One region of the Ureibacillus sp. FSL E2-3493 genome, then DNA from elsewhere that is predicted to be linked to it. Evidence: riboswitches for the same ligand, from Rfam matches in the RefSeq annotation. Region 1 holds a riboswitch; the other holds the start of a gene.
What was found. A riboswitch is a leader RNA that binds a small molecule or an ion and turns the genes downstream of it on or off. The one in region 1 is predicted to bind S-adenosylmethionine.
Positions count from the first base shown of each region.

Region 2: another riboswitch for S-adenosylmethionine. It lies ahead of metA (homoserine O-acetyltransferase MetA); the one in region 1 lies ahead of metK (methionine adenosyltransferase).

Region 1 is NZ_JBBOPK010000001.1:2,517,430-2,525,780, forward strand. Features, by position in the region: one part of gene MHH69_RS12865 (IS3 family transposase) at 1-655, opposite strand, end outside; one part of gene MHH69_RS12865 (IS3 family transposase) at 655-1,042, opposite strand; gene MHH69_RS12870 (alanine/glycine:cation symporter family protein) at 1,165-2,619, opposite strand; gene MHH69_RS12875 (alpha/beta hydrolase) at 2,844-3,647, opposite strand; gene MHH69_RS12880 (gamma carbonic anhydrase) at 3,769-4,281, shown strand; gene metK (methionine adenosyltransferase) at 4,773-5,969, opposite strand; SAM riboswitch class I at 6,441-6,556, opposite strand; gene pckA (phosphoenolpyruvate carboxykinase (ATP)) at 6,757-8,343, shown strand.
Region 2 is NZ_JBBOPK010000001.1:1,673,110-1,681,460, forward strand. Features, by position in the region: gene MHH69_RS08480 (GntP family permease) at 1-547, opposite strand, end outside; gene MHH69_RS08485 (MBL fold metallo-hydrolase) at 847-1,707, opposite strand; gene MHH69_RS08490 (DUF4179 domain-containing protein) at 1,800-3,101, opposite strand; gene MHH69_RS08495 (sigma-70 family RNA polymerase sigma factor) at 3,098-3,607, opposite strand; gene metA (homoserine O-acetyltransferase MetA) at 3,759-4,697, opposite strand; SAM riboswitch class I at 4,807-4,917, opposite strand; gene MHH69_RS08505 (hypothetical protein) at 4,969-5,745, opposite strand; gene MHH69_RS08510 (DEAD/DEAH box helicase) at 5,758-8,351, opposite strand, start outside.

The DNA.
Region 1 (8,351 bases):
ATGAATGCGCCATCGGCCAATTTTATCCCATTCTTTTTCAACATCTTTAATGTATTTAATGCAATATCTAGTGTAATTTTATCCGATGTCTCATATGCTAAAATTTCATTGGTTTCGGCATCTTTTATAGCGGATAAGTAGGCACGTTTTCCTTTTCCATAACTCAAATATGTAATGTCTGTTAATAATACTTTTCTAGCGATTCCTTGCTTAAATTTACGGTTTAATAGATTTGGTAAAGTTCTATGTTCTTTCGTTGCTTTGGCCATTCTTCGATATGGATTTGCTTTTCGAATGGGGCAGATGATTTGAAACTTTTTCATGATACGACGAATTCGCTTTAGGTTATATGTAATTTGATACTGATTTTCTAACGTCATTTTAATTTGACGTGCACCTTTCTTACGACCACGGAAATTGAACGCTTTTAAAATGATTTCTTTGACTGTCTCATCTGCCTGATCACTAGCTTGTCTACTAAGTTGTGCTTCTTCTGAAAAATAACGATAGTAGCCCGATCGAGAGACTCCAACTAATTTACAAAGGTAGCTTACCATTCTTTTTAAGCGGTGTTTTTCTATCACATACTGGATCAACTGAAATTTTTGTTCCGCTGTTAATTTCTCTTTTTCTTTATCAACAACCTTTCTGCTAAATCGATCTTTTTTAGTAGTTCATTTTCTGCACGTAATAATGCATTTTGCGCCTCTAACCTTGCGTACTTTTCTTCTATACTTAATTCTCGCTCAAGTGGACGTCCTGAAGAGTGTTTACGTGTATCCACAAGCCCAGCTACACCATTCTTTTGATAAGCAGCACGCCATCGCTCTAAAGCAGACTTTGCACGTTTTTTACCTACGATATCAATATCAAATCCTGCATCTTCAAAAATTTGAAGTGGAAATTTCCCTTCCTCATATTCTTTAATGGCTCTTGCTTTAAATTCATCTGTATATGTTATTGCTTTTTCACTCACTGCTTTTACATAAGGATGTTTCTTGAGTAATTTCTGTTCTTGATCTGTAAATAACTTTTTCGACATGTTCTTCCGCTCCATCAACCATTTATTTTATTTCATTATAAATAAAAGTACCCTATAAGAGAGACCTTTTTTCAAGTGTCTTTCTTATAGGGTACATTTTACTTTTGCCCGCTCTTTTTATTTTATTTATCTTTTTTATAATTCTCCCAGAAGGTTGCGTTTTTAATTCCTAGTTTAATAGGGTCAAATACTGGATCTTTCCCCTCTTTTTTCTGTTGCTCGTAATCTTTCAACGCTAACATAGCTGGTTTCATTAATATGAGTATTCCGATTACATTAATCCAAACCATTAAACCTAATCCTAAATCGCCAAATTTCCAAGCTAAATCCGATGTACGGATTGCCCCATAGAAAGTGGAAATGATGAGGACAAATTTTAAGACCCAAGTAAAGAATTGTTCCCTTTTCTGGGTGAATAAGTACGCCACATTCGTTTCAGCAATATAATAATAGGCCATAATTGTAGTAAAGGCAAAGAAGAACAGCGCAATGGCCACAAACATCGAACCAAAATCATTTAAGGCAGGGAATGCTTTATTTACGGCTAATTGTGTGAATTCTGAATAAGTAGCCCCTGCTACATTTTCAACTACTAATTCCCCATTAGCATCTCCTACATTTGTGTTATATGTACCCATAAACAATATCATTAATGCTGTTGCTGAACATACGAATAATGTATCAATATAAATAGAAGCCGCTTGTACTAAACCTTGCTTAGCTGGGTGGGATACTTCAGCTGCTGCTGCAGAGTGTGGTCCTGTACCTTGTCCTGCTTCATTCGAATAAACTGCACGTTTTACACCCCACGCGATCGCTGCACCAATCATCCCGCCAAAGGTCGCATCAACATTAAATGCGCTACGAATAATAAGGGCAAATACATCTGGAACAAGGGAAATATTCATTATGATTACAATAATGGCTAATAAAATATAGGCAACAGCCATAAAAGGAACGATAATTTGAGCTGCGTTTGCAATACGTTTCACGCCACCTAAAATAATAAATGCTAATATCGCTACAACAATTAAACCAGTAATCCACGGTTCAACACCAAAAGCATTATTTACCGCACTAGTAATCGCATTTGATTGTACCCCTGGCATTAAAATAGCTACGGCTAAAATGGCAGCTACGGCAAAGACAACGCCAAACCAACGCTGACCTGTACCTTTTTCTAAATAAAAGGCTGGACCTCCTCGGTAAACACCATTTTTCTTTTCTTTATAAATTTGAGCTAATGTTGATTCCACATATGCAGTTGATGCTCCAATAAATGCCGTTACCCACATCCAAAATACAGCACCTGGTCCACCAAAAGCAATAGCTGTAGCTGTACCTACAATATTACCCGTACCAACTCGACCGGATAATGCTATTGATAGAGCTTGGAATGACGAAATACCCGCTTCCGATTTTTCTCCTGTAAACATTAGGACAAACATATCCTTAATTTTTCGGACTTGAACAAATTTCGTTAAGATGGAGAACAGTAGTCCGACGATTAAAATACCATAAATCATTACTGGACCCCATAACATATCGTTTAACCACGTAACAATCTCCTCAATCATGGATGCACCTCATTTTCATTTATTATTTAGAATATTCTTTATATTACATAAATTAAAACCTCAATTCAATAAAAATTTTTATCTATTACTATAAAAATAAAACGTTAGAATATTAAGATAATTTATTGTATTCATTTTCATTATTCTACTATTTGGAATTCGCATAAAAAAAGACTATCCAACGAAAGGAATTTCATGGATAGTTCTTTTCTTTAAATGTCATTTTATTTAATAATGTATCCTAACGAACGAATAACATTATTGATAAAGTCCTTCTCATACGTAAATACTTCTTCCCGTTCATAATCATGATATAAGTTATGATAACTGTTCGGCCATTCTTTATATTGAATTTCCGACGACATTTGATTAAATAACCATTTTCTTGCAGGCTGAGGATCAGTAATTTTATCTTCTTTAGCAACCATTAACAAAATGGGTAATGCTAATGTCCCTTCCTGTTCTGCCGTCATATTTTTCATTAAATTATGGATATCTTTAAACCATCTTACCGTTACATTGGAATGATATGGTAAATAATCAACCATTTCATTGTAGCCGTCTAAATTTCTAGTTAACATATTTTTATCGAACTTCAACGAGATTTTTTTGTTCGATGCTATAGTTCCTAAACTTGTAATTGCATTCGTAAGTAAATTAGCCGTTTTCTTTAAATGAAGCCAAGGCGAAGCTAAAATTAGACCTGCACATTCCACTGTATTCTTCTTTAAAAATCTAATAGCTAATGTTCCACCTAATCCATGACCAATAATAAAAACCGGCAACTGATATGTTAAAGCACTTTCCATTAACTTTTTAATATAATCTAAATACTCTTCAATCGTTTCGTCATGAACCTTTGAATATTTTAAATGTTCGCCATGGCCTGGCAAATCTCCCATAACAATGTGATAACCTTCTAAGCGAAGTTTTTCAATTAACCAAGCATACCAACGATGATGTTCAAAAACGCTATGTATGATAACGACTACTGCCTTTGCTTGTCCATCTGCTTCCCATTTCCACATAACGCACCCTCCTGCCCATTACTTATTCAGTTGTGGATATATATACCAATTATTATTTTCCATACTTTTATTTATTTGATACGATAATAATATATCATACTTAGAAACGAGGTATTTTTCGATGATTTATCCATTTAAAAATAAAAATCCTAAAATAGACCCATCTGTATTTATTGCCGATAATGCCGTAATTACTGGTGATGTCACAATTGGTGAAGAGACGTCCATTTGGTTTAATACGGTAATTCGTGGGGATGTATCAGCTACTATAATCGGGAAACGCTGTAGCATTCAAGATTTAAGTTGTTTGCATCAAAGCCCGAACAATCCTTTAATCATAGAAGACGAAGTAACAATTGGCCACCAAGTAACATTACATAGCTGCGTGATTCGTAAACGAGCATTAATTGGGATGGGGTCCATTATATTAGACGGTGCTGAGATAGGAGAGGGTGCATTTATCGGTTCTGGTAGTTTAGTACCACCGGGTAAAAAAATTCCACCTAATTCTTTAGCAATGGGTAGACCAGCAAAAGTAGTTCGTATGGTTACCCCAGAAGATAGAGAAGATATGGACCGCATTATCCGAGAATACGTTGAAAAGGGACAATACTACAAATCAATTCAAAAATAATGTTCTTAAGTGAGTGTAAACTTTCATGTTACACTCTTTTTATTAAAATCTTCGAAGTATTACCTCTATTTTTTGTTCATATAAATAAAGAAGGGGTGCTTCGTAATACGTCTTATAAAGGGATCTGAATGGTTACTAATCAGCCTTATTATTTTTACTGCACCGGTCATCGTATTTTTAACTCCCCTCATCATATCGATTGCATTAGATGAAATAGGGAGCGACCAACTAATTTTGTTTTTTCAAAAAATCCTTCTGTATGTTTTTATATTCGCTTTTTCCTTAATTGTTTTATACATTTTATCTATTGTAAAAAGGATGCTTAAAACATTATTTAAATTTTTCTTCCATTAATTTTTCTTTTACATATTCATTCCGAAATAAAAAAAAATCTGCTTAATTTCTATTGAAGTGGGAAAAACCACCTTAGAAATCTCGCAGATTTTTTCTTGTTATCTATGAATCAGCCTAATTTTCTTTCATGTAGAAAATTAAAGTCCGGCCTTTTCTCTTAATTTTTGAGCGATATCAGTGTTTTCCCATGGGACATCTAAATCTGTGCGACCAAAATGACCATAAGTAGCCGTTTGTTTATACATTGGACGACGTAGATCAAGCATTTTAATAATGCCAGCTGGGCGTAGATCAAACAATTCACTTACCCATTCTACTAATTTATTTTCTTCTACTTTACCTGTACCAAACGTATCCACTGATATTGAAACAGGTCGAGCTACACCGATGGCATATGCTAATTGAACTTCAGCACGCTCTGCAAGACCAGCTGCTACGATATTTTTCGCTACATATCTTGCAGCATATGCGGCAGAACGGTCTACTTTCGTAGGATCCTTACCTGAGAATGCCCCGCCACCGTGACGAGCATAACCACCATACGTATCGACAATAATTTTACGTCCTGTTAAACCAGCATCCCCTTTAGGACCACCGATAACAAAACGTCCTGTCGGGTTAATGAAGTATTTTGTTTCATAGTCGATTAAATCAGAAGGAACAACTTCATTAATTACTTTTTCTTTTAAGTCTTGTTGAATTTGTTCCAATGTTACATCTTCATCATGTTGAGTAGAAATAACAATCGTATCAATCCGAACTGGATGATTGTTTTCATCGTATTCTACTGTAACTTGAGTTTTACCATCGGGACGTAAATATGGAATTTCCTTTGATTTCCGAACTTCCGTTAAACGGCGAGCTAATTTATGAGCTAAGCTTATTGGTAATGGCATTAATTCTGGCGTTTCGTTACATGCAAATCCAAACATTAAACCTTGGTCACCAGCACCAATTGCTTCGATATCTTCATCAGTCATAGATCCTTCACGTGCTTCTAAAGCTTGATCTACACCTAACGCAATATCAGGAGATTGTTCTCCGATAGCAGTTAATACTGCTAAATTTTCTGCATCGAATCCATATTTCCCACGTGTATAGCCAATTTCCGCAACAGTATTGCGAACAACACTTTGAATATCAACATATGTAGATGTTGTAATTTCCCCGGCAACTAACACTAATCCAGTTGTTACCGTTGTTTCGCAAGCTACCCGTGCATTTGGGTCTTCAGAAATGATTGCATCTAAAATAGCATCGGAAATTTGATCACAAATTTTATCCGGATGCCCTTCTGTTACACTTTCTGATGTAAACAGTCGACGGTTTGTCATTTGATTTCCTCCTAAGTTTATAGCGAGACTCTTTCCTCGTTGTTGATACGGTACTCTATTACCCATGTTTAGCCCACTTATAAAGATTAGTACTTCAAGCCGTCACAATGATATTTTTTGTTTAGCTTAAATTTTCCATCTTTTTAAAGATAGTTAAAAAGGACAGTAATTGTATAATGAAATATGTACAAAAACATGTTCTGAACAATTTTTAGCTACCTTTTGTGTTAGATTTCGTATAAAATGTATTGTAGAACATTTTTGAAATCTAGTTTTTATCGAGTGGCATCAAAAGTTATGGCAAGTGAAATTCACTTATTCGTAATTTGATACATGGATTTAGAAAGGCACATATAAAATAGGTAGTTAAACTATCCTTTTCATTGTGTTCTAAATTGAAAAAAAAAATTCCTCTACTCAAGTACTTTTGCATGAGTAAAAGGAATTGTCGTTTCATTACATTACCTTTCACTCTTATCGTTCAAGGGTATCCCCTTGCATCAGGTTGGCACCATCGCATTATAAAATGAAAATGCAGGTTGCCGGGCTTCATAGGGCCTTGACCCTCCACCAGCTCGGGATAAGAGTATCCGTTCAACACAACATCTTACGTAAAGTAACTTTAATTGTCAATGGATTTTACCTAAATCATGAAATGTTTTAAAATTATAAAATAATTTTCAGGAATTAGTATAGATTATTTAAATCAATGTGTTATACTATTTTTGAAATTAATCAACCCTCCCAATGCAAGTGGGAATTCTTAAAAAAGGATGGTATTAAATCGATGAATTCAGTAGAAATTGCAAATGAACTGAAGGAATTATTAAACGGAGAAAATATAAATGTTCAACTTTCAGTACCACAATTAGTGGAAAAAGCTACCGAACGTGGAGAGGCAACATTAACTGTAGATGGCGCTTTACGTGCTGAAACAGGTAAATATACTGGCCGTTCTCCTAAAGATAAATATATTGTAGAAGAAGAAAGCACAAAAGACAAAATCGACTGGGGTAATGTAAACCGTCCGATTTCTGCTGAAGTGTTTGATAACCTTTACGTTAAAGTTGTAAACTATTTAAAAGAAAAAGATGAGCTATTTGTATTCAAAGGGTTTGCAGGAGCTGATAAAGAATCACAACTTCCAATCCAAGTAATTAATGAATATGCATGGCACAATCTATTCTGTCATCAATTATTCATCCGTCCAACAAAAGATGAGTTAGCTTCTCATGTGGCTGAATTTACAATTGTTTCAGCTCCTACCTTTAAGGCAGATCCAGCAGTAGATGGTACTACTTCCGAAACATTCATTATTGTATCTTTAGAAAAGAAAGTCATTTTAATTGGTGGTACTGAGTACGCTGGTGAAATGAAAAAATCTATTTTCGGTATTATGAACTACCTATTACCAGAACGTGATATCCTGTCAATGCACTGTTCAGCAAACGTTGGTGAAGCTGGTGATGTAGCGTTATTCTTCGGTTTATCTGGTACAGGTAAAACAACTTTATCTGCTGATAGCAATCGCAAGTTAATTGGTGACGATGAACATGGATGGTCAGACAATGGCGTATTTAACATCGAAGGTGGTTGTTATGCAAAAACGGTTAACCTTTCCGCTGAAAAAGAACCGGAAATTTATAACGCAATCCGCTTTGGTTCCGTTTTAGAAAATGTTGTAATTGACCCAGAAACTCGTATTCCTGATTATGATGATGTAACATTAACGGAAAATACTCGTGCTGCTTATCCGATTCATTTTATCGATAACATTGTTACACCTTCCGTTGCAGGACATCCGAAAACAATCGTATTTTTAACAGCTGATGCTTTCGGAGTATTACCTCCAATCAGCAAATTAACGAAAGAGCAAGCAATGTACCACTTCTTAAGTGGATTTACTTCAAAATTAGCAGGTACAGAACGTGGCGTAACATCTCCTGAGCCAGTATTCTCTACATGCTTCGGTTCACCATTTTTACCACTTCCAGCAACTCGTTATGCTGAAATGTTAGGTCAAAAAATTGATGAACACGGTTCTCAAGTATTCTTAGTAAACACTGGTTGGACTGGTGGAGAGTATGGTGTTGGAAACCGTATGAAGCTTTCCTATACACGTACAATGGTTCGTGCTGCTATTGATGGAAAACTTAATAATGTTGAGACTACACAAGATGCAATCTTTGGATTACATATCCCGACTGCCGTAGAAGGTGTACCAAGCGAAGTTTTAAATCCTCGTGAAGCTTGGGCAGATAAAGAAGCTTATGATAAAAAAGCAGCTTATTTAGCAGACTTATTTAAAGAAAACTTCAAAAAGTTCACAAACGTTTCTGAAGATATTTTGAAAAAAGGTGGCCCTTTAGCTTAATCCATAAT
Region 2 (8,351 bases), 840 kb from region 1:
CACCGGAAGTAACGGTAGTATTTAAATAAGAGATTGGAATAATATTTTGAATAGCGGGCGTTCCAGGTAGCATCGTCATTGTGAAAGTTGCTATTCCTGGGAAGAAGGCAGCAATAAATAAGTGCCATGGAATATCCATTTCTTTAAAAATAGGTTTAGCAATTGGTAAAATTGCAAAGATAACTACGAATAAGCTAACCCCACCGTAAGTTAAAAGAGAGCAAATGAACATAATTGTCACTAAAACTCGTAACTTACTTTTTCGCCCTGACAGTTTAAGTAAATATTCAGCAATTGTTCGAGCTGCACCCGACTCTTCCATAAACTTACCGAACATCGCAGCAAATAAGAAAATTAGGAAGTAATTTTTCACATAATTTGTAAAGCCGCTCATGTAGGCGTTTTGGAAAGTTTCTAATATCGGCATATTATTCATAATCATGACAAATAAACTAACAACAGGTGCAATGATAATAATAGTAAATCCGCGCATTGCCAGAACGACTAATAAAATTAACGAAAGGATAATAATAATTAAACTCCACATAACTATTCACCTCATCTTTCTCAATACACTTGTCTTCAATTCGATAACGTTAAGTTAATTAAATCCAACTCCTTTCCTTCAACTAGGTAATAATTTTGAAAGCGCTTAAAATTTTAATGTGAGAACTTAATCCTTTCATTGATCATTCACAATTAAAGTTCAGTAAGAGAATGGATATACGAATGGAACCTCCCTTTTATTATTTAACTCATAATATTAGACGAGCAGTTGTTATATTCATTCATGAAAAGAATAAAAGGATGTTTGTTATGAAAACAAACATCCTGAATTAAAATTAGTTAATTTTGGGAGCCGTCCACATAACGGCCATGTTTGGGGATAGCGATGACATCGAAATCGATAGCTAACTTCGTTAAATTTTCTGTTAATTCTTGACCTTTCATAGGCATGCCATGACCGGTAATGGCAATTTGAGGTTTTAAATCACTTAATGTTTTCACAGAATCCCAAGCTTGTTGCCAATCGGTCGTAAAATATCGGGGAGGTCCGCTTATTTCTTGATCTTGAACGAGGGTTTTAAATAAGGATTCCTGTTTCACTGTGACAAATGCATCACCAGCAATTAATGCACCATCAGATTGTCGATAAAACGATACATGCCCTGGTGAATGGCCAGGTGTATGAATCCATTGCCATTCTAACATGGATGGAACGGTACCATCTGAAGGCAAGGGCTTAACATGGCTTCCTAAATTAATCGGTTCATTAGGGAAATAAGGAGACATTTTTGCAACCAATCCACCCTCTACCGTTGAATCAGGTTCAGGGTAGCTTTTAACCCCTGTTAAATAGGGAATTTCCAGTTCATGGGCATATACGGGTACATCCCAATGTTCAATCAATTCAATAATGGCCCCGACGTGATCAAAATGACCATGAGTTAAAACAATAGCATTTGGACGGGCATCAGCACCAAATCGATTTTCTGCTTCATGAATAATCTTTTCAGCTGACTTAGGCATTCCCGCATCGATTAACGTCCATGCTTGGGAATGGTTTGTGTTACCGACCATACAAAGATTAACGACTTGGATTGTTAAAGAGTAGATATCTGGAGTTACTTCTTGTCCCAATCCACTCATTACAGAAGTTACAGGGATGAATTTATAATCTTCTCCATAATTCATTTGTTCACTCAAAGTTCCACCTTCCTTCTCTACTATTTTTTCTTAAAAATTCTAACCTATTCATTTATGTAAAAGAAAAACCCACTGCTCGGTGGGTTTTAAAATTATTCTGTTAATGGAATTTCTACTTTGGTTGAACCTTCCAAATAGTGAGGATAACTAAAGAAATAAATTTGTACAGGATTAACAGCACCTTTTAAATCGAAATGATAGGAACTTTCTGTAAAACGATTATGATTTTCATAAACGCTAAAACTGTTATGATAAAATTGATTACCTTCAGCATCTATCACGTCACTAAACAGTTGAACATGATGGTCTTCTTTTGATTTATAAGTGACTTCAATGGAGTTTGAATCAAGAATCTTTAAATCGAAATCATCAATTGGCGGGACTTTTACTATTTTTTGACGAAGGAAATCAATTTCAACATAGTCTTCTCCCTTTGGTAAAGCTTCAATTTGATCTAATACTAGGGTTATTTTGTTTGGTTTTCTAAAGTAGTTACTTTGAATAAAGATACTATTGGTTTCTTCTCGAAAACTTCCAAGTCCGACAAGTCCATCTTGAACTTTACCCCACTCTTCGCCCTTTTCATCTAATACTTTCAAATGATCGATTTGTAAAATTTGCATTGTATTTTGGCTGTTCACCTTTAATTTCAATTCTGCTCTTAATGGGGAAATCGTTAATGATTGTACATAGATGGTTTGACCGTCGATCTTTAACGGTTTGTTCACATCGTAAACTTTAGACGGTTGAATTGGTTTTGTTAACGTGAATGGGATCGTGAAAGAAGTTTCCTTTGTATCATCAAATTTCAAATAAATTTCAAAATCCGGCTTGGAATAATCGATTTTCGATGTTGCAATAACTTCAAGTTTTCCTTGAATGGTTTTAGTAGGTTCTGTATAAGGCCAGCCAGAAGTCGAGGAACTATTGATTACTTCCCCATTTTGACTTAATTGAAATTCTTTTGTCTCTAAATTTGAAATATTAAAAGGTGCTTCCAATTCGTAAAAAATAACAATACCTGTTTCATCAGCAATTGTACCGAGAATCGTGAGTGTAATGTTGTTTTTCGTTTGTACAATATTTAGTTCTTCAAAGTATTCGTTATCCACAATATCTTTTAAACCTTTATCTTTTGTTAGCATTTCAACAAGGGGTGCAAAGCCAGGAATTTTAGCAACAGCATTTGCAAAAGCTGGTGAGACACGTATGGAACTAACAAATATAATGACTACAACGGCTATTAAAGCAACTTGTTTGAAGAAGAGACGATTTCGTTTTTGTCTTTTTTTATATTTTGCATATCCGTTATGTCGCATAGAAGCTAATTTTTCTGTAGGTACTACAATATTCGTTAACTCTTCCTTTAACTTGTCGAAATCCTTTTCGTTCATGACTGTCCCCCCTCACTAAATAAAAATCGTAGTTTTTTTAATGCAGTATGTAGCCTCGATTTTACAGTTCCTTCAGAAATGTGCATTTCCTTTGCAATCTCTTTATTTTTTAAATCACAATAATATTTTAAATAAATGAGTTGTTGCTGTTTTGGAGTTAGTTTTGAAATAGCTTCAGAAAGTTCAAGATGATTATCATCATTTTGGAAAGTCCCTTCCGCTACATCGTTTCTTAATTCATAGCGCCTTTTTTTCTTTTGAATATCTGAACATACATTTAATAACACTCGAATGAGCCATGTGTTTAGAAATTCTGCTTGCTTTACTGTATGTATTTTACGAAAACAGCAAAATGTAAATTCTTGGATGGCTTCAAGGGAGTCATGTTCATTTTTTAAATAACTAAAAGCGATTCGGTAATGGGTGCTTTCTTCTTGTTTTAAAATTTGAAGTAAGGCCGTTTCATCTCCAGCGATTGCTTTTTTCGCCAATTCGATTTGTTCCATTCATTTCCCCCCTATACTTATTAGACATTTTGAAACGAGAAATCGTTCACTAAAATGATTGAAAATTTTTCAATTGTTGAATTTTAAGTCAAAATAAAAAAACGGATGTAAACCTTTTATCGGTTTCATAACATCCGTTTTCATTATCTTATTAAATGTGAAATTCAATCATATCATCAACAAAATGCCAATCATATGGAGTTTCTTGGTAAACGTAATAGTTTAACCAGTTATAGAAAAGTAAATGGGAATGGGCACGCCAAGTATTTTTTGGTGTTTTATTTGGATCGTTATTTGGGAAGTAATTGACCGGTAATTCTACCGGTTCACCTTTCTCCACATCTCGCTTATATTCATCTGCTAAAGTAGTAGCATCATATTCTAAGTGGCCAGTAATCATGATGTGTTTTGTATCCTTAGATTGGATAATAAATGGACCTGCTTCCTCCGAAAAGCTTAATAACCGAAGTTCAGGACAGTTGCGTACATCCTCGATGGATACGGAAGTGTGTCGGGAATGGGGCGCTACATATTCGTCACTAAACCCTCGCACTAAATCTACTGTTAAATCGGTAATGACATGGGAATAAATTCCTGAACATTTTTTAGGAAGTTCGAATTTTCCGATACCAAAATGGTGATAAAGTGCTGCTTGGGCTCCCCAACAAATATACATACAAGACGTTACATTGATTTTTGCCCAATCCATTATTTCTGTTATTTCATTCCAATAGTGTACATCTTCAAATTCCATTCGTTCGACGGGTGCTCCCGTAATAATCATCCCGTCAAAACGACGATGTTTAATCTCGTTGAATGTTTTGTAGAAAGTATCTAAATGAGATTTTGAAACATTTTTAGATAAGTATGTAGCGGTATTGAGAAAAGTAACATTTGTTTGTAAAGGTGTATTTCCGAGTAAACGTAATAGTTGTAACTCCGTTTTCTCTTTTTCTGGCATCAAGTTACAAACTAAAATGTTCAAAGGTCGAATTTGTTGTGTTTGTGCGCGGTCTTCTTCCATAACGAAAATTTTCTCTTTGCGCAATATTTCTCCAGCAGGCAAACTCTTTGGTATATTAATAGGCATTTTTTGTTCCCCCATTTCTTAACTTTCATTTCATCTTAAAAAGAGAAGATAAATAAAAACCCCCTCATTCCAGCGTGAGAATGAGAGGGTACAATTTTATATACGCGCACTCTTATCTCCCAAGACAAATTGTCTTGCTGGAATTAGCACCTTTCTAACCCGTTGTTAGAGGTTGCTGAAGCTTCATTGGGCCATGTCCCTCTGCTTCTCTTGATAAGATTGATGAAATTAAAATAATACTATCACGTAAAGCTAATATTTGCAATATTCATTAATTATTTTTCTGTAAATAATTTTCCCGCCAAGTTGATTGTTCTTTTTGGAATATTACCTGTTCGAGCTTTTCATCCCAATTATCAATTAATGTATTCCAAACGCGTACGGTGAAATGATCCTGTTCTTCGTCGTATAAAATAAACTCAATACAGGGAATATCATTAATTTGGATATCTTCGATAGAATCAATCGATGGGGTTACGGACAAATTTTCCCCATTATCGTCTAAATCGGGTTGTTCAAATGCTTGAATTTCCTTTATCACCTGTTCGTTTTGTATCGATAATTCCTCTTCTTGTTTATGATATCGATACAGTTGCTCTGGAAAATCTTCATATTCTAGTACTTCTTCAATATCTCCATTTAAAAATAAATGGTGGGATGGGCTATAAAGCAATTCTATCGTTTTTATATCCTGTTCTTCTTCAAAAACACCGCTTTGTAATTGTTTTTGTCCCTTTTCCGTTTGTTGATAATGGGAATCCACCTTCGTAATTAATCCAGTTTTTTGCATTTTAGATAACAAATCTTGTATGAAGAGTTGTTCTACAAGAAGAATTTCACTTAGCTGTTCTGCATTTTCAAAGGCGTTGTTCGCAACGGATTGAAGAATCATTTTCATTAAAATATCCATTTTTGTACGGGATATCGGTTTATATGTAATATTTACACTGTGAACAGGTACACTCCAAGTATCCGTCTTCAAAATGGAGATATTCGATTTCTTTAAAAGTTGAGTAGATAATGATTGTTGTAATGAAAGTAATTCCATAAATCCACCTTACTACGTTGTAATTAGTAATTCGTTATGATTTCGGTAACCATTTTGTGATTGGACAATTTGATGCAAGTTTCGGTACATGCTTCTCGTTTCTTCCTTTTTAGGACGATTCGTAAACATCTCTATACTACCGATTAATACGAGTAACTCACGAGCTCGGGAAAGGGCTACGTTCAGTCGCCGGTAGTCCTTCGCAAATCCAATATCGCCGTGTTTATGATCGTTGTTACGAACCATGCTTACTAAAATGACGTCCATTTCCATACCTTGGAATTTATCGACTGAACCTGTACGAATATGTAAATGAGGAATGTTCAACTCATGTTCAATGAGTCGGTTAATCCGCTTTACTTGTTCAGCATAAAAACTAATTACCCCTACAGATTTTAATTCATCTTGGGCTATTAATTCTTCCGATTTAGCTTTTGCAGTCGCTTCATTTAGTTCAAGCAACATAGTACGAACAACTTCTAATTCAGCTTCATTATATAGACTTGAACCTTCCTTCATCCGTTCTTCAAAATACGGATGTCTATTCGGAATATCAATCCATAGTAAATGATCCGTTCGTTTTATAGATGGACCTTCCAATTTATGATCCCGTAATACATCTGAATCAGATAGCCCGCATTTCAATGAATCATTGCCATTTTTATAAAATGGAGCGATTGTTTGCATAATATTTTCATGCATCCGGTATTGAATGGCTAACATTTTTTTATTCGTTGCAGGCAAGTTTTTATATAGACGTTCGAATAAAGACTCCTCTAGTAATTTTTCTAATTCTCGTTTTTCCTCAAAGGTGTCGCTTTCTTTTAAAACCGTTTCTAATGTCTCTTCAAATGTATCATCCCCAATTAGTGGTGGTAACTGGTGATGATCGCCTACTAGAATCACCTTTTTCCCTTTTAACATCGGTAACAATAATTCTGGCGGAGTTGCTTTTGATACTTCATCGATAATCACAACATCGAAAATCGGATAATTGTCCATAAACTCTTTGTTGGCAGAAGCAACACATGTTGTACCAATGACATTTGCATGTTTAACATAAAGTTTTCGTATTTCATCTAAGTCATGTTCCGTAGCTTGCTCTAATAATGTTTTCCATTGAAGCTGCATTTTTTGAGCAATCGGAAGCATCTCAATTTTCTTATGGACTTTATCAATTTCTACCGTAATTGACTCCATTTTGGATTTTGTTTTTTCCAGTTCAAGTTCCGGATGTTGTTTTGTCAATTGTTCAAGTTGTTCATATTTCTTTTCAAGCTGTAATCCCTTCGAGTTTAGTTCTTTTAACTGGGAAATAAATTGTTTTAATAATGTTTGGCCACTTGTCATTTCCTTTTGAACACTTTCTAATTCCTGTTGTTTTTTTGATAACTGTTCTTCAAGAATGGATGTTTTTTCTTTGTTTTCCAATAATATTTGCATTTCATTTTCCAATGCTTCACAAATCGTATGAATTTCCTCGATAGAAGGGATAATGTCATCCTCTTGAATGATAGACTCGAAAGTGTTTAGTTGTTCTTTATACTTCTCTTGAGATTGTAATAAGTTTTGTTCTTTTGCTTTTAAAAGGTTTAAAGAAGATTGATCTGCTCCTTCCCTTTGCTTAAGCTGATCACATACTTCTTCTTTTATTTTACTAAAAACTAGAAGGGACTCATCTACAAGTGCTCTATAACGAAGAACTAACTGATTTAAATATTGCTTTCTTAAATAGAGGCCTTGGATTGATCGGGCTCCATTTTCTCTCGTTATTTTCTTTTGGGCAAAAGCATAGCTCAATTTCGTTAAAAACTCCTCGATTTCTTGTAAGGAGTAATGATGATTATTTGGTAAAGGATTCATCTGTCCTTCAATACCGAGGGATGTTTTACTATATTCAATTGCCTTATCTAAACGGATTGTAATTTCCTTTAAAGATTTAAAAGGTAAAAGTTGTTCATGAATTTTATCCAGGTCATGAAACAGTTGATTTAATACATATCCACGGTGAATGTTTTGATCTTCAATGAAAGATTCAATTTCATGTATTTTTTTCATCGATTCAACGGATTCGATAATGGAATTAATCGTATCGGAACTGCTTTCAATACCTTCCAATTCCTTCTGAACATTTGCAAGCTGCAACTCTATTTCCATGAGTTGTTGGGTTACTTGAATATATTCTAGAAGTTGCTTACTTTTTTTCAATTTTTCTTGCGCTTCAAACAGTTGTTCATCAATCGATTCGTTTGTTCCAATGGTAACTAATGAATGATTTAGTTCATTGATCTTTTCTGAAATGCGTTCATTGGAAGCGCTAAGCTTTTCCAATGCTTGTTCAGTCTTTTCTCGTTCTTTTTTCAGAGGGATAATTTGTTTCTTCAGCTGACCGATTTCTTCTGTTACAATTTTAAGCTCTTTTTCAGCAGCTTCCTTTTTTGCGATATCCTCTTGTAATTGACTCTCTTTTTGCTTTAAAGATTCAATTTCCTTCTCGTATTGGGTAATATCATTCTTCAATTGCTTTTCTTTTAGTTGGTGATCTTCAATTTCCTTCGTAATAGCTTCGTAAGTTTGCTTTTTCCAATAATCAGCAACATTTTCTT